Regions from separate parts of the Vibrio sp. SCSIO 43136 genome, predicted to be linked through region 2. Evidence: riboswitches for the same ligand, from Rfam matches in the RefSeq annotation. Region 2 holds a riboswitch; each other region holds the start of a gene.
The links. Region 2 has a riboswitch for thiamine pyrophosphate ahead of thiB (thiamine ABC transporter substrate binding subunit). Riboswitches for the same ligand answer to the same signal wherever they lie in the genome.

Region 1 (5,842 bases), on a different replicon from region 2:
CGTAATCCGCCCCAAATGGCGTCAACCTTACCAGATGCCAAAGACGAAGATAGCGCCCAGCCAACATTGATAGTTTCTACATCAGTGAACTCAACGTTTTCCTGCGCCAGCATAGTGCCAATCGTGGCTTCTTCGTTACCTGCGATTGCGATACCAATCTTTTTGCCTTTTAGATCGGCTAGTGAACCATTCTTGCCATTGTCTAGCACCATCAATGTGTTTAATGGCGTTGCAATAAGAGTTGCAGCGCGAACCAAGGGTAAACCCTGAGCAACGTCCATAGTCAAACTCGGCTGATATGACACCGCCAAATCCACACGACCAGCAGCCACCAGCTTGGCTGGTGTACTTGGGTCAGCAGGTTCTTGGATCTCAACTTCGATCCCTTGCTGTTTAAAGTAGCCACGCTCTTTAGCAATCACAATCGGTCCGTGATTTGGATTAACAAACCAATCAAGCATCAAGGTGACTTTCTCTTGTGCAACGGCATTGGTTGTAAATGTCGTCACTGCAATGGCGAGCGCTGTAGCGATCGTTCCTTTTTTCATTTTTCGATTTCCTATAAGGCTGTTTATTGTAGTTAATTAGCTGTTTTCCCATGGGATCAGCTTTTTAAGAAGTATGTCTGTCAGGTAATAAAGCGAAACGGACAGCAGCGCCAAAATAAACAGCGCCGCAAACATTTCATCGATGATCATTCGTGCATTGGCTTGCAGCATCAGATACCCCAACCCCTCGCTGGAGCCAACCCACTCTCCAACAACAGCACCTATAGGTGCGACGACCACTGCAACCCGTATGCCTGAAGCTAAAGTTGGCAAAGAAGCGGGTAGTTGGATGTGACGTAGTCTCTGCCACTTGGTGGCCCCCATGGTTTTAGCCAGATCAAGATAACCTGTTGGGGTGTTGCGCAAGCCGTCGTAACAGCAAGTGGTTACAGGAAAGAAAATAATGATTGCCGCCATCACCACTTTCGAAGCGATGCCATATCCAAGCCAAAGCATCAATACGGGAGCGATTGCAAACACAGGTACGGCTTGACTGGCAATCAAAATGGGTAGAAGCCATCGTTTAAGCGGTTCAAATAACAACATCTGTAGTGCAAAAAGCAGCCCCATTGATAAGCCCAAAGCCAGACCAAGTAAGATCTCCTGCGCAGTCACCCATGTGTGCTTAAGCAATACCTCTTGTCGCTCTATCAGTTTGCTAAACACCTCTAGAGGCGCTGGCAATATAAAACTTGGCAGCTCAAACATCACTACACAGCCCTGCCACAGGCCTAGAATGACTACACAACTGACAACTAACCGAACTAACGATTGATTAAAGCCTTTTGTTAGAGGCTGTGAAACTGTCTTGCTTGTAAGCGTTTGGTGTTCAGCCAAGTCATTCATGGTCACGCTCCAACACTTCTAAAATCTGCTGTTGTAAATGAGCGGTTTCTTCGCTGAGTTTTCTTGGCGTTTGACTTGAAGGCACACTGATAGATCCTGCCTTAGCTGGCATGCCTTCTAACACATACAATCTGTCTGCTAGTCGAACCGCTTCTTGGGGATCATGCGTGATCAACACTACGGTTTTGTCTTTGAGTAGCTGATGTGCAAGTGTTTGTAATTTATGACGATTGACTGCATCAAGCGCTGAAAAAGGTTCATCCATTAACACAACTGGCTTGTTCTGCATTAGCGTTCTCGCTAAAGCAACCCGCTGACGCATCCCTCCTGACAATTTGTCTGGTGTAGCTTCTAGGTATTCAGACAAGCCCACGAGCTCAATCAGTTGAGTAGCTTGGGATCTAGCGTCGAGATTCGCAGACGCACTAAAACGCTCTCCAAGACAAACATTGTCTATCACGCTGAGCCACGGCAGTAACAGGTCTTGCTGCGCCATATACGCAATGCGATCATCTACAGGAAGTTGATCACAAGTAGATAATTGCCCCTGCCAATGCACTTGCCCTTCAAGTAGACCCGCTAGATAACGTAAGATCGTGGTTTTGCCACAGCCGCTGCGACCAAGCAGCACTGTCCATTGGCCGGAGTCTAGCTTTAGATTCAATCCCTCTAGGGTGGCGATATTTGAATTTTGGTAGCGCAAATACCCATCGCTGATTTCTATCGAAACCGAGTTAGCGGACATCGGCATGACCTTTGAAGAAGTGATTTACTGGGCCGTGCCCTTTGCCCACCTCAAGCTCGTCTGCATGAGCTATCGCTTGAGAAATATAAGATTTACCCAGCGATACTGCCTGGTCGATAGGATTGCCATGAGCCAGATAAGAAGCAATCGCCGAGGAAAGCGTGCAGCCCGTGCCGTGGGTATTTTTGGTTGCCACTCGTTTGGCGCTAACTAAGGTTGCTGAATCAGACGTAATCAATAGATCATTACTGTTTTCGTCCTTATCTAAATGGCCGCCTTTTAATAACACCGCCGTAGCACCAAGTGCTCGCAAATCAGAAATCATCTCCTGCATTTCAGATTCGCTGTTAGGGACTGGCAAGCCCGTCAAAGCCGCACCTTCGGGTAAATTGGGAGTGATGATATCTGCAAGAGGCAGCAATTCTTGCTTGAGAGTGCTAATCGCTGCCTGTTCAAGAAGCAAATCACCACTTGTCGCAACCATCACTGGGTCAACCACGAGATAGTTTGGCTGGTACAGGCGAATTTTATCTGCGACCACTTTGATGATATTAGAGTCAGCTAGCATTCCGATCTTTACTGCAACAACGTTGAGATCGGTAAACACCGCATCTAGTTGGCTTGCCACGTGGTCCAAGGCAATAGGAAAAATGGCAGAAACGCCTTGAGTATTTTGAGAAGTAATTGCAGTGATAACTGAGCACGCATAGCTGCCAGTCGCAGAAATCGCCTTAATATCGGCTTGAATGCCAGCGCCGCCGCCACTGTCTGATCCTGCAATGGTAAGAACGATAGGAGTACGAAGAGTAGAGTGTTGCGTCATGTGGTTTTCCATTTCTTTCAGACATAGAAAACCATAACGACCCAAGCCTAAATACGTGCGACAACACTGCAGGCGCAGCGGTATAAATACACTCTAGGCTTGGTGATGCTAATAGTTCCCTACGTCAGTGCTAACTGAATCAGGTTCAACGGGTCTCGAAATCGATCTCAGCAAATACAATAAGTTGCATTTGCCCCCCGACTATTTCGCTCAATAGTAGCAGCAGTTTACGGTGGCGCACACCCTTAAATGTGACTTTTTCTCATTTAATTGCTAGTCCAGCCCTGACGTTGGTGACAATTTACACAGTATTTATTACCTCCTTGTCTTTGCGATAAAGCAAGCTCTTTAAATAATAGTGATAGCCCGAGTCTGAAAGACTAATCCCTTATGGCATTTCAGCAATTTACATAAAATGTTACTATGATCACAGCAAACGCTGGTTAAACTCGCATTTTTATATTCCCTGCTTTCTCTTAGTTCGTTTTTGAGGCGGAAATAGGTGGTTATTACTAGCAAAATCAAAAACCAAAGGTAAATTTTTCAAATGGTTAACAACACTATTCAGTGGTTTCCTGGTCACATGCATAAAGCACGTAAAGAGATCGAAGAAGCCGTTCCTACCATTGATGTCATCATCGAAGTACTAGACGCACGTATCCCTTTTAGTAGTGAAAACCCGATGATCTCTCAAATCCGTGGTGATAAGCCGGTGGTCAAAGTGCTCAACAAGCGCGACTTAGCTGACCCTGAGATGACCCAAGTTTGGATTGACCATCTTGAGAAAGAAAGCAACGTTAAGGCGATGGCGATTACTACGACCAACCAAAATGAGGTAAATAAGATCCTTGAGTTGTGCCGTAAGCTTGCTCCTCACCGTGAAGAGATTGGTAAAAACATTCGTACCATGATCATGGGCATACCTAACGTTGGAAAATCTACCATTATCAATACCCTTGCTGGTCGAACGATTGCTCAAACAGGTAACCAACCGGCCGTTACCCGTCGCCAACAGCGCATTAACCTACAAAATGGCATCGTGCTATCGGATACTCCGGGGATCTTGTGGCCAAAAGTAGAAAACCCTCACAGTGGTTTTCGTCTGGCAGCAACTGGGGCGGTAAAAGACACGGCAATGGAATACGACGAGGTTGCTTTTTATACCGTTGAGTATTTGGCCAAAGCTTATCCAGAGAAACTCAAAGAGCGTTATCAAATCGAAGAGTTGCCAGAGTCTGATTTGGAGCTAATGGAAGCGATTGGTTCAAAACGTGGTGCACTAAGAGCTGGTGGTCGTGTTGACTTGCATAAAGCCTCTGAAATACTTCTACATGAACTCAGAAATGGCACTTTAGGTCGAATCACTCTAGAACACCCAGAGATGATCACTGAAGAGCTAGTTCAAGTTGAAATAGAGACTGCAAGAAAGGCCGAAGAAAAAGCCAAGAAGAAAGAAGAACGCCGTAAACGCTATCTTAAAAACAAACGATAAGTCAAAAGGAGGCGCACGCCTCCTTTTTTGGGTCCATATCAAATCATTTACCATTATTAACAAAAATCTGATGCTTAGAGGTCGTAATTTATTAATTTGAGTTGTAAAATAAGCGTTCTTTTGGCATTTTGTTTTATGGCGAACCTTAATGATTTTTAGTCGACAAGAGCAGTTTGAGCAGTACTTTTCTGTTGATGAGCAAGGTCTATACAGCATTGATTATAAGCTTTGGAAACTGAGTAGCTGTTTTCAAGCCATTTACGATCGCCATAACAAACTCGTCGGATACGAAGCGTTAGTCAGAATCAATCAACGAAACTGTAACACCCCTATCACCCCAGATGTGTTCTTCCACACCAAAAGCTATGATCTTCAAGACCGAATAAATGTCGACCGTCTTGCTAGGGCGATGCATATCCGCAATTTTGCCCAATCCAACAAGTCACATCTAAAGCTGTTCTTAAATATGCTTCCTGCAAGTACCGAATCAGCACCGAGCAACCCATCAAGCGTTGATTTGATCAATCGTCGCTTAAAAGAGTTAGAAATCAGTAACCAACAGTTAGTGATGGAAATCGTTGAACAACATGCTTTGAATGAAAACCGTCTAGTCGGCGCTGCAAACCACTTACGCGAGCACGGATTTGGTGTGGCTGTTGACGACTACGGGAGCATGGCATCGACAGCTCAACGAGTTGCAGCCCTTCAACCGGATATCGTTAAAATAGACCGTGGATTGCTAAAGAAGTATATGCAAGGGAATGTGGAACCTCTCTACCACGCATTACAAGTCGCTCAACAACATGCATCGGCCACTGTGATAGAAGGAATTGAAACACCAGAACAATTTTCGGCGATGCTTGCGCTAAATATCGATTATTTCCAAGGGTATTTTTTAGCGAAACCCAAACCTCTAGGATTAGAAACGGTTCAAGTCGCTTAACTAGGGCGTGTTGACCTTGTGATAACTTTAATTTGACAACAAACAAAAAGGCGCACTATGAAAGCGCGCCTTCCTCCTCGTTACTCATATCGTGAGTTTGCGATCAGGGCTACATCGAGCCTAACTAAAAACGAGGTATTGAATATCTATTCTAAGATTCCTTCCAAATTGTGGTAAAGCAACCTTTACTCTCCTTATTGCAGATATGTTTGCCTTACGGCTTAACTATGGCACAACAGCACCGTATTTCAAGTTAGTGCAGCAATAATGACTAGAATTTGAACCCACTTCACAGCGATATTCCTTCCAGTTCTTACTACTTGAGCTGCATATTTGAAAAAGTAATTTCCATAATTACGACTGGGATTATGTTGCTTACCCGCTATACTTTAAGCCGAAGAAGTCATAGAACCTAGTGTGCAAGACCAGCAACTCATTCATCTTA
Region 2 (5,842 bases):
AATATGATTAACACCTCGAATCCCTAAACTTGCCGCAAGGTATTGGTACTGTTGCAATAAATGCAACATAGGTTGAGAGAGCGTTTTTATCACGTAGGGCAATGCCATTAGAGCGTTGACAATAATTACCACCCAGTGACCAATCTCACTGACATCAACATGCTCTCTTAGCAGCAAAAACAGTCCGGTGCTCACCACTAGCCCCGGTGTGACCAAGATAATGGTGCTGCTTAGCTCCAACTTATCTGCAAAGCCGTTCTTCCCTCTAACTCGATGGGCCCGACTGGTTAGAAGCACTAAAAAACCGCACACTAAGGCGAGCACGCTAGCACTGACGGCAATACTCAATGAGGTCGAAAAAGCTTGCCAAAAACGGGGCTGAGCCAAAACGTCAAAAACCTTACTGTTGAGACCAGCCAACACCACAGAAACCAACGGGGGTACGACGACCAAGATAGCTACGGCTATCCAGCCCCAGTTCCAAACACTTTGAGCAAAACTCGGCTTAGATATTGGGCGTATAGTGCCACCACTACTGCTAGCTAAAGGGGCTGCTAGTTTTTGAACACCAAGCGCAATCGCAGCGCACAGCCCCATTTGCCATAACGCTAACATTGCCCCGGCTTGCAGGTCGAAGTCATATTTAATTGCTTGGAAAATCGCGAGCTCAATCGTGGTGGACTTAGGCCCTCCACCGAGCGCCATCACGGTAGCAAAACTGGTAAAACAGAGCATAAACACCAGCCCCGCAACATGTGGCAATTGCTGTCGCATTCTTGGCCACTCAACAAAGCGAAACTTTTGCCAACTGTTCATACCAAGATGAGCCGCCAACTTGTGTTGCTCAGCAGGAATCGTTTCTAGGGCTTGCAGCAATAATCTCGAAGCATAAGGCAGATTAAAAAACACGTGCGCCAGCAAAATTCCATTCAAACCATAGATAGAATATGACCAGCCAAAATATCGGTTGAGCAACCCACTATTACCGTAGATAGCCAGTAAGCCAAACACGCCCACCAACACTGGCAACACTAAAGTCGATGAAAAAAGCTTGAGCAGTAACCCTTTGCCTCGAAAATGCACTCTTGATAAGGCATGCGCCACAGGGATGGCAAAACCAACGCTGAGTAGCATCGAAAGTGTGGCTTGATAAAAACTGAACTGGGTGACGTGCCAGTAATAGGGATCGCTCACTACCTGCATCGGATTAAGCGACGGAGCATAGCTAAGCAGAGATGATAATGCCCCTCCCACCAGCAGCAGGATAAGCAGAGAAACGAAATAGCCTGCTTTAGGGATGGGGTTCACTGATCGTGGTTTCCAAGAAAAAGACCATGCAATAGGCATGGTCAAATAGTTAAGTTTCGAGGTGCGAGCTTGATTGTACAAGCCACACCTCAACCGATTAATTTACCAACGCACTTTGCCACTCACGTACCCAGCGTTTGCGCTCGGTGGCGACTTCTTCTGCCGTAAAGCTCAGTGGCGTTTTTGGCAAATCCAGCTGATAGAAATCTGCTGGAAGCTCAACCGTAGTCACTGGATACATCCAGTTGCCTGTTGGCATCGCATTTTGGAATCCGTCACTTAAAATGAACTGCATAAATTGCTCAGAAAGCTCTGGTTGTTTGCTGGCTTTCACCTTAGCCGCAACCTCGACTTGCATGTAGTGGCCTTCTTTAAAGGTGGCCGCAGCGTAGTCAAAATCACCTTCAGCAATCATGTGATAAGCCGGTGAGGTAGTGTAAGACAGCACCATATCAGACTCACCTTTTAAGAACATAGAGTAAGCTTCACTCCAGCCCTTAGTGACTGTCACTGTCTTAGCAGCAAGTTGCTGCCATGCTGCAGAAACGTCGTCACCGTATACGTGCTTCATCCATAACATCAAACCTTGGCCCGGTGTAGAGGTACGAGGATCTTGGTAAATCACCTTAAGATCGTCTCGCTCTTCAACTAACTCTTTCAAGCTTGTTGGTGGGTTGGTCAATTTTTTGCTGTTGTAGACAAACGCAAAATAGCCGTAGTCATACGGAACGAATGTCTTGTCATTCCATGCTTGAGGCAGAACCAGTTTACTGGTGTCAACTTGGTGCTCAGTAAGCAGCCCCGTTTGCTTTGCTTCAGCAACCAGGTTGTTATCTAGTCCTAAGATCACGTCAGCCTTAGTATTTTTACCTTCCAAACGCAGACGGTTAAGAATCGATACACCGTCATCTAGTGCGACTAAATCAAGCTGACAGCCACATTGAGCTTCAAAAGCCTGTTTAACTTTCGGGCCCGGGCCCCAGTCAGCAGCAAATGAGTCGTAGGTATATACCGTTAGTGTGGGTGTAGCTGCCATGGCAGCCGAAGTGAACATGGTAGTCAACGCTACCGCAGTCAGTGTTTTTTTCACTGCTCGCTCCTATCCTTTGCGTTAGGTGAGCGGCACAGGGTTGAGAGATGATCACTCAATTCCTACGCCAGCATTATCTGGTTCAGGTCGATGGGTATTTTCTCAGCCGCTACACGCAGCACCCCAATGAGTTCTTAATTCCGATTTAAGAATGTCACATTGTAATCTTTTATTAACCTATCAGCCACATCAATTATTGACGTTGATCATAGCCCCAGCGCCCGACCAAACCTTGTTCAATGCCTAGGTGGTCCAGTATGCGCGCCACCATAAAGTCGATCAAATCATCGATAGACTGAGGCTGATGATAGAAGCCAGGGGCGGCTGGCATGATGGTTACGCCCATCTGCGATAGCTTGTGCATATTTTCAAGATGCAGAGTTGAAAATGGGGTTTCGCGAACCACTAAGATCAGCTGGCCACGTTCTTTCATAACCACATCTGCGGCGCGCTCTATTAGATTGTCCGACATGCCATGTGCAATAGCGGCAACACTGCCTGCGCTACACGGACAGACTATCATTTGCTTGGGTGCAGCCGAGCCTGATGCCACTGGAGAAAACCAATCTTCTTTTCCACACACCACGAGTTTGTCTGGATCACAGCTAAGATGCTCCACGAGGACCTGCTTTGCTGCGTCGGGTCCGCTGGGCAATTTAAGTCCGTGCTCAGTTGCGAGCACGACTCGAGCTGCAGATGAGATCAGTAGAAACACTTGATAATCTGCAGCAATCAAACTTTGCAACAACTTGATTCCGTAAGGAGCCCCAGAGGCTCCAGTCCATGCCAAGGTGATGGCTTTATCTGCTCGTTTCATAACTCTATTTTAGTTGGTTGCTAGCGCATCGAGCAGCTTTTGATGAATACCACCAAATCCGCCGTTGCTCATCACTAGAATGTTGTCACCCGGTTTGGTCGCTGTGACAATTTTCTGCACCAGCTGGTCAATATCATCGCTCGTTTGAGCGGGCTGCTGGCACTGCTGTGCAACATCTGTCACCTGCCAACCGATGTCTGGCTGGAATAAAAACACTTGGTCAGCGCTTGCCAATGAGTCTGCAATTTGATCTTTGTGAGTACCAATTTTCATCGTACTTGAACGAGGCTCAAATACCGCCAAAATTCGTTCACTGCCGACTTTATCCCGCAGTCCTTGCAACGTTAACTCGATAGCGGTTGGGTGATGGGCAAAGTCGTCATACACTTTGACCTGACCTTGTTCGCCTTTAAGCTCTAATCGACGCTTAGTGTTAATAAAGCGAGCCAATGCACCACAAGCTAACTCAGGCGTAACACCGACATGACGTGCCGCAGCAATCGCCATCAGTGCATTATTTACGTTGTGCTCACCAACAAGATCCCATTTAACTCGTCCAACCAGCGAATTTTCGAAATAAACATCAAAATCACTGCCGTCAGGATGGTGTTTTTTGGCTTGCCAGCCAGTTTCTACCCCTGATTGCTCGGTTTCAGACCAGCAACCTCGGTGTAAAACATCTTCAATTGCCGTATCTTGCGCAGGAAATAACAACTTACCGTTACCGGGTACTGTACGCACTAAGTGGTGAAATTGTCGCTTGATCGCTTCAAGATCGTCAAAGATGTCTGCATGATCGAACTCTAGGTTGTTGAGTACTAATGTGCGAGGGTGGTAGTGAACAAACTTAGAACGCTTGTCGAAAAAAGCACTGTCATACTCATCGGCTTCGACCACAAAGAACATGCTTTCGCCTAATCGCGCCGAAATACCAAAATTGCCTAAAACACCACCAACCAGAAAACCTGGTTGATAGCCGCAATCCTCTAAAATCCATGCCAACATGCTCGAGGTTGTCGTCTTGCCGTGAGTACCCGATACAGCCAATACCCAGCGGTCATGCAACAAATGATCTTGCAGCCATTGCGGGCCCGACGTATAGCGAATGTTGTGATTAAGCACATATTCTACACACGGATTTCCACGGCTCATTGCGTTGCCAACCACCACCAAATCTGGCTTGGGCTCCAATTGCACCGGATCGTACCCTTGTATGATCTCAATACCTTGCTCTTCAAGCATAGTACTCATGGGCGGGTAAACGTTTGCGTCACAACCTGTCACTCGATGACCTAACTGTCTTGCCAACATTGCCAGCCCACCCATGAATGTGCCACAAATTCCGAGAATATGAATATGCATAAATGCGATCCTTGTACTTACCAATTGTCATACAATTTGGTAGAAAAACACTCGCCAACGCCCTGAAGAGAATTGGCATAAATTTTAGCGAGAAAGATATAAACACCGGCGTAACAAGCCAGTTACTTCATTACCATTAAAAAGATCAGGGCGATAGAATATGAGAGTTGGCGAATAAGCCTCTTTAGAAGGTATGCCGACCTTAACTGATGTTTACTGACTGTTGCGATACCAAGTGCATCGCTAGAGCTCCGCCTATCTTGGCTTAGAGCCCTTCCCCATTCAAGTGAGTTACGTCAGAAATCCCCCAATATTGACTGCAAAGGATAAAAGATGTCAGATATTCGCACCCTCGGTGAATACATCGTCGAAAAACAAAATGACTTTCCCCATGCTAGCGGCGAGCTGTCTTCCCTGCTTGGTTCGATCAAACTTGCTGCAAAGATTGTAAACCGTGAGATCAACAAGGCAGGTTTGGTCGACATCATGGGCGCTGTGGGCTCTGATAACGTTCAAGGTGAAGCCCAGCAAAAACTTGACGTCTATGCCAACGACAAATTCAAAGCGGCATTGGAAGCTCGTGACCAAGTATGTGGTGTAGCAAGCGAAGAAGAAGACGAAGCGGTAGTGTTCAACAAAGAATTGAACAAAAACGCTAAGTACGTGGTGTTGATGGACCCACTCGATGGCTCATCTAACATCGACGTAAACGTGTCTGTCGGTACTATTTTCTCAATCTACCGCCGTGTATCGCCAATCGGCACCACACCTACTGAAGAAGATTTTCTTCAACCGGGCAACAAGCAGGTAGCAGCAGGCTACATCATCTATGGTTCATCAACCATGCTGGTGTACACCACGGGTAAAGGCGTGCATGGCTTTACTTATGACCCATCACTTGGGGTGTTCTGCCTATCTCATGAGAACATGATGACCCCTGAAGATGGCCAGATTTACTCAATCAACGAAGGTAACTACATTCGTTTCCCGTCTGGGGTGAAAAAGTACATCAAGTACTGCCAGGAAAACGTGCCTGAAAAAGGTCGTCCATACACCTCTCGTTACATCGGATCTCTAGTTTCTGATTTCCACCGTAACCTGATCAAAGGCGGTATCTACCTTTACCCGAGCACACAAGCGCACCCAAATGGCAAGCTGCGCCTACTTTACGAGTGCAACCCAATCGCTTTCCTAGCTGAACAAGCGGGTGGTGAGGCCTCGGATGGTTTCCGTCGCATCCTAGACATTGAACCGACCGAACTGCA
Region 3 (5,842 bases), 350 kb from region 2:
TGCTTGAGTTTTAGCTGCCCCTGTTCCCCAACTTCGCTCAGTGCAACCTGACGCTGGTAGCGGATAAATTCATTATCGGTAAGCATTAGTGCGCTTCAGCCTGATTAAAGATCTGTTGATTAAAGTCGTCTATCACTTGCTTTGGGTCTTCTGACAGAGTGATTGCACGTACTACCGCAAGGCTTGTCACGCCACATGCGTAGACCTGACTTGCGTTAGTCATATCAATTCCCCCTATTGCTACCGTTGGCGTATCACCCAATGCCTTCTGGTAGTGAGCGAGGCGAACGAGCCCTTGTGGTTTGGACGGCATCTGCTTGGTGGTGGTTGGGAATATATGACCAAGAGCAATATAGCTCGGCTTGAGTTGACGAATCCGCAGTAGCTCGTAGTAGCCATGGGTTGATAGTCCAATTCGCAAACCTGCTTGCTGGATCTGTTCTAGGTCTGCTACCGAAAGGTCCTCTTGCCCAAGATGGACACCATAGGCCTGATGTTTAATCGCTAGCTGCCAATAGTCGTTGATAAATAGCTGAGCATTGTATTCACGCCCAAGTGCCGCTGCTCGCTCGATCTGAGCTTCTAGATCGGATTGCTGTGAGTCTTTGATGCGCAACTGTAGCGTAGTGATACCAAGTTTAAGTAGTCGCTCAATCCACTCTACGCTATCAACGACTGGGTATAACCCAAGCTTGTTCGCTTCAACCGATGCAAACTTAGCCCGATTTAGTTTGGTTGTTGCAATATCAAGCTCAGAGTCATTTAGAACTGGAACTGGGAAGTGAGTATCTGAATCGGTCCATGTTTCACGTGAAACACCACCCTGTGTCATGGCTCTCGCCAGCATCAGCGAGTCTTCAAGTGGAAAATCGAGTACAAGAGCTGTCAGAAGCCACGAGAAATGCAGTTGTTCAGAAACAGTACAATCTTCACAACTAAACTCTATTGCTCGACGCTCACCAAGGTGCTGCCAGCAATCAAAGCCGCTTTGCCCTCGCGTAGAGCTCAGTGCAACAAGGTTATCACCATATTGCGAGATTAGCTCTGATATCTGGTTGATGTCAGCTGCATAGATACAGTTAAGAACCTCATCTTGGAGAGTGTTCAATTCGGTTGCAAAGTTGATCGATTGGCTTTGTCCGTCAATTTGGATCTGGAACAAGTGAGTTGGGCTGGTGCCCAACTCGATGTTGCCAGTTTCAAAATCAGCTTGTGCCGCCACCGCTAGGTTTACTTCAATGAGTTCAACTAGGTGTTGGTACTGATTAGGAATTAGCAATTGGTTCATTATGACTCGCTTACTTCTTCAGCTAGTTTGTACAATTGAGAGCCTTGTGCTTTGAACTCTTCTGATTTTTGCTTCATGCCTTCTAGTGGATCGTCGAGTAACTTCACTTCAATCGCTTGGTTCTCATCAAGACCTTTGGCGTACTCACGCACCTCGTGAGATATCTTCATTGAACAGAACTTAGGACCACACATTGAACAGAAGTGTGCTACTTTGCCCGACTCTTGAGGCAGGGTTTCATCGTGGTAAGCACGAGCAGTATCTGGGTCCAGTGCAAGGTTGAATTGGTCTTCCCAACGGAATTCAAAACGAGCCTTAGAGAGTGCATTATCGCGAACCTGAGAGCCTGGATGCCCCTTGGCAAGGTCTGCAGCATGCGCTGCGAGCTTATAGGTAATCAAGCCAACCTTAACGTCATCTTTGTTTGGCAGGCCAAGGTGCTCTTTTGGCGTAACATAACAAAGCATGGCACAGCCGTACCAACCGATCAGCGCCGCACCAATACCAGAGGTAATGTGATCATAGCCCGGTGCAATGTCCGTTGTTAGTGGACCAAGGGTGTAGAATGGCGCCTCGTGACAATGCTCTAGCTGCTCATCCATGTTCTCTTTGATCATGTGCATTGGGATATGACCAGGGCCCTCAATGATGACCTGAACGTCATATTCCCAGGCAATCTTAGTAAGCTCACCTAGAGTGCGTAGTTCGGCAAACTGAGCCTCATCATTGGCATCTGCAACAGAGCCGGGGCGCAGGCCGTCACCGAGAGAAAGCGAGACATCGTATTGGGCACAGATCTCACAAATCTCACGGAAGTTATCGTAAAGGAAGCTTTCTTGGTGGTGTGCTAGACACCATTTAGCAATGATAGAGCCACCACGAGAAACGATGCCAGTAACACGTTGAGCGGTCATTGGAACATGGTGCAGACGGAGACCAGCATGGATTGTAAAGTAATCCACTCCCTGCTCAGCTTGCTCGATAAGGGTATCTCGCATTACTTCCCAGGTTAGGTCCTCTGCGATGCCGTTTACCTTCTCCAGTGCTTGGTACATAGGCACGGTTCCGATTGGCACTGGGCTATTGCGCAGGATCCATTCACGAGTCTCATGAATATTGCGACCCGTAGATAGGTCCATTACGGTATCACCGCCCCAGCGCGTCCCCCACACCAGTTTCTCTACTTCTTCTTCAATAGAAGACGTCACTGATGAGTTACCAATATTGGCATTAACTTTCACCAAGAAGTTACGGCCAATGATCATTGGCTCAGCTTCTGGGTGGTTGATGTTAAGAGGGATAATTGCTCGGCCTTCCGCCACTTCTTGGCGAACAAACTCTGGCGTGATCTCTTTTGGCAAATTTGCACCAAAGCTTTGCCCTGGGTGCTGACGATTTAGCTGCTCATCAGCATACTTAGCACGCCCCATGTTTTCGCGAATCGCTATATACTCCATCTCAGGAGTAATAATGCCCTGACGTGCGTAGTGCATCTGGGTAACACATTTGCCAGTAACCGCACGACGAATTGGAGGCAAGTTACCATAGCGAAGCTCATCCAGGGCTTCATCTTCAAGGCGCTCTTTGGTGTAAACCGAGCTCACGTCATCAAGCACCTCGGTATCAGCTCGCTCGTCGATCCATGCCTGACGCATCTTAGGTAAACCATTATATAGATCGATGGTATGCTCAGGGTCGGTATAGACACCAGAGGTATCGTAAACTCGAACAGGCTCATTCGGTTCGAAGATTGGGTTTTCCTTAGTACCGCCGATTAGGCTGTCAGCCAAAGCGATTTCACGCATGGGTACGCGGATATCGGCACGGCTGCCTTCTACGTAAACCTTGGTTGAGTTAGGGTATGGTTGCACCGATAGAGTATCGATGAAATTCTTCGCTTCCAGTCTCGCTTGTTTGCGACTCGACATAGCATTTTCCTTTGTATTATTAGAGAAATGCTTGGCGGAATGGTGCTACAAGAGGTGCGGGCTTAAGTACAATGTTAGTACTTACTAACCCTATAAGATAAGTGTGGGAACTGCTAGTACAGTTATCTTCTCTTGTTCCCTTCGCAGGTATTAGCCTGATCAGGTTCAACGGATCCCGCAATGCGGTCTCAGCTATGCTCTAAAAAGAGCGAAGCACTCCGACAAGTGACGACAATTATAAAAAAAGAGCAGCGACATAACCACTACTCTTTAACAAATCTGATCTCTGTTTTACATCAACTATAGGCTCGCCCGCATAATCAGCTGAAAACCAATCCATGCAGCTGAGATGCTGAGTACCACATTGAGTAGTACGTTGAGCCCCATCTTGAAAAATGCCCCCTGCTGCATAAGCAATACGTTATCCATAGAAAATGTGGAGAAGGTCGTCAATGCACCTAAGAAGCCAAGACCAATAATCTGGCGCCATGGCTGGGTCGCTAGCAGTTCACTTTCAAACGCCGCAATTAACATCCCCATAATAAGAGAACCAACGACATTGACGGTTAATGTGCCATATGGGAAACCACGACCAAACATAGCGACACAAGCTTCAGAAACCAAGTATCTAGAACATGCACCAAAAGCACCACCCAAAGCAATGCAACCTAATATATACGCCTGACTCATAATTGTAGTTCCATAAAAATCTTGCTCCTAGTTTAAGCATTTCAAACAAGAATTCGAGCCTAATCCACGCAAAGATCTATAACACATTGCACACCATTCAAGATAACTATGAAAAAGTTACAGGAGTCACCTTTGTAAACTAGTGCAATTGAATTAGATACCAATAACGCTTTCCTTGCTTTACTTGTTAACAATTTAACAACATGCAAGGAGTGCATACCATGAGTGTTTCCACCCAAATTACACGAGGCGCTATATTTGCCGCATGCGCATTAGCCGCAGCGGGTGCGTTAGTATTTAACGCCTTTCCACTATATCTATCGAGCATTGCTCAGCAGTTCGGTCTCAACGACGAACAACTTGGTTTGCTCGGCAGTGCTTATCTAGGTGCGTTTGCCCTTGTTGCCCTTTTCTCTCCATTTTGGGTCAAACGTACACCTTGGAAATTGGTCTCAAGCATTGGTTATGCATTGATGGCGATAGGCAGTTATGGATTAACGGTGACTACTGCAGACAATGTGCACCTTGTGATGGCAGCTATCGGTTTTGGCTCCGGCATTGTTTTCACCATTTCTCTTGCGATTCTGAGCGCTGCGCACAACCCTGATAAAGCCTATGGTTGGAAGTTAGTGCTTGAGATGGTATCAGCGGGTATCTTGGTCTATGTCGTCACTAGCATAGTACAAGCTCAGTTTGGTTTTGCTGGCTTCATCTGGACAGTATTAGCCATCTATGCGCTTTCACTAGTCTCACTAGTAAATCTACCTGCCAATTTCCTCGCCAAAGAGCAAGCAAGTGAGAAAGGTAGCAAGCTAAATTTACCTGCACTTCTAGCCTCATTTGCCCTTTTTTTCCAAGCTGGTACGTTTGCCGGTTTGTGGGGCTTTGTAGAGCGCATCGGGTCAGATATGGGGATCGGCTCAGATCTTATTGGCATGACGATCTCAGGATCTATTCTCGCCGGGATCGGTGGTGCACTTTGCTGTGTAGCATTCGGAGCAAAATACTCACACCGCTCTTTGATCTTATCTGGCTTAGCAATATCACTTGTTACTTTAGCATTGCTACAGTGGTTCCCATCCACGCTTACCTTTATCGTCGCAGTATGTTTGATTAATGCCCTACTACAGTTCCTAATAGCGTCTCTAATGGCTCTAGTAACGGATAACGACCAAACGGGTAAGTACACTGTCATGATGGCTTTTGTGCTGCCTATGGGCGGTGCAATCGGCCCAGGTGTACTCGGTGCCATCGTTGAAGCTTACGGCTTTAGCATGGGCTATGTATGGGCAACCTTATTCATCATATTAACTGGTGTAATGGTCGTAGCATCTACAAGTTCTGCACAATCAATACAACAAGGCCAGTTGGCGGCTGAAGAGGGCTAAGCCCCTCAAAAACAACAAAGCCTCGGCACTAAGTCCGAGGCTTTGTTTTATATGGTAAACAGCCTTCAAAGGTTTTCCGCTCTCGTATTAGTCCAAGAAAGCAATTCTTTTGGCTCTTCCCTTTTCCCCTTAGCGTAAGCGTCCGTTAGCAAAGCGTCCCCTTTCCCGAAGTACGAAAAACCTCCATCGTTCGCTAAAGCCTATAAACGCAAAAAAGCCCCGTCTTTCGACGAGGCTTTTAAGATGGCAGGGGTGGAGAGATTCGACCGGGCTGGCGCTCCAGCTCCCAACACTCGCTTTGGAAAAGCGATAGATACGAAAAAGCCCCGTCGTTCGACGAGGCTTCTGTGTGTGGCAGGGGTGGAGAGATTCGAACTCCCAACACGCGGATTTGGAATCCGCTGCTCTGCCAATTGGAGCTACACCCCTAAATTTTTATAAATCCAGCAAACGCTAGATTCAAAAAAACCTCGCAATAGCGAGGCTTTCGAATAAGTGGCGGAGTGGACGGGACTCGAACCCGCGACCCCCGGCGTGACAGGCCGGTA

Region 1: it holds a riboswitch for thiamine pyrophosphate, as region 2 does, so the genes downstream of both, thiD (bifunctional hydroxymethylpyrimidine kinase/phosphomethylpyrimidine kinase) here and thiB (thiamine ABC transporter substrate binding subunit) in region 2, are expected to answer to the same signal.
Region 3: it holds a riboswitch for thiamine pyrophosphate, as region 2 does, so the genes downstream of both, thiC (phosphomethylpyrimidine synthase ThiC) here and thiB (thiamine ABC transporter substrate binding subunit) in region 2, are expected to answer to the same signal.

What each region holds. Positions count from the first base shown of each region.
Region 1 is NZ_CP071849.1:851,326-857,167, reverse strand. Features, by position in the region: gene J4N39_RS18695 (ABC transporter substrate-binding protein) at 1-548, opposite strand, end outside; partial or broken gene J4N39_RS18690 (ABC transporter permease) at 585-1,310, opposite strand; gene J4N39_RS18685 (ABC transporter ATP-binding protein) at 1,387-2,139, opposite strand; gene thiD (bifunctional hydroxymethylpyrimidine kinase/phosphomethylpyrimidine kinase) at 2,129-2,974, opposite strand; TPP riboswitch at 3,062-3,172, opposite strand; gene ylqF (ribosome biogenesis GTPase YlqF) at 3,510-4,454, shown strand; gene J4N39_RS18670 (EAL domain-containing protein) at 4,603-5,397, shown strand.
Region 2 is NZ_CP071848.1:2,764,597-2,770,438, forward strand. Features, by position in the region: gene thiP (thiamine/thiamine pyrophosphate ABC transporter permease ThiP) at 1-1,308, opposite strand, end outside; gene thiB (thiamine ABC transporter substrate binding subunit) at 1,406-2,398, opposite strand; TPP riboswitch at 2,441-2,534, opposite strand; gene J4N39_RS12970 (flavin prenyltransferase UbiX) at 2,592-3,215, opposite strand; gene mpl (UDP-N-acetylmuramate:L-alanyl-gamma-D-glutamyl-meso-diaminopimelate ligase) at 3,225-4,577, opposite strand; gene fbp (class 1 fructose-bisphosphatase) at 4,911-5,842, shown strand, end outside.
Region 3 is NZ_CP071848.1:3,114,651-3,120,492, forward strand. Features, by position in the region: gene J4N39_RS14630 (HesA/MoeB/ThiF family protein) at 1-86, opposite strand, end outside; gene thiE (thiamine phosphate synthase) at 86-1,288, opposite strand; gene thiC (phosphomethylpyrimidine synthase ThiC) at 1,288-3,216, opposite strand; TPP riboswitch at 3,336-3,447, opposite strand; gene crcB (fluoride efflux transporter CrcB) at 3,517-3,906, opposite strand; gene J4N39_RS14650 (MFS transporter) at 4,128-5,294, shown strand; tRNA gene J4N39_RS14655 (tRNA-Trp) at 5,647-5,723, opposite strand; tRNA gene J4N39_RS14660 (tRNA-Asp) at 5,791-5,842, opposite strand, start outside.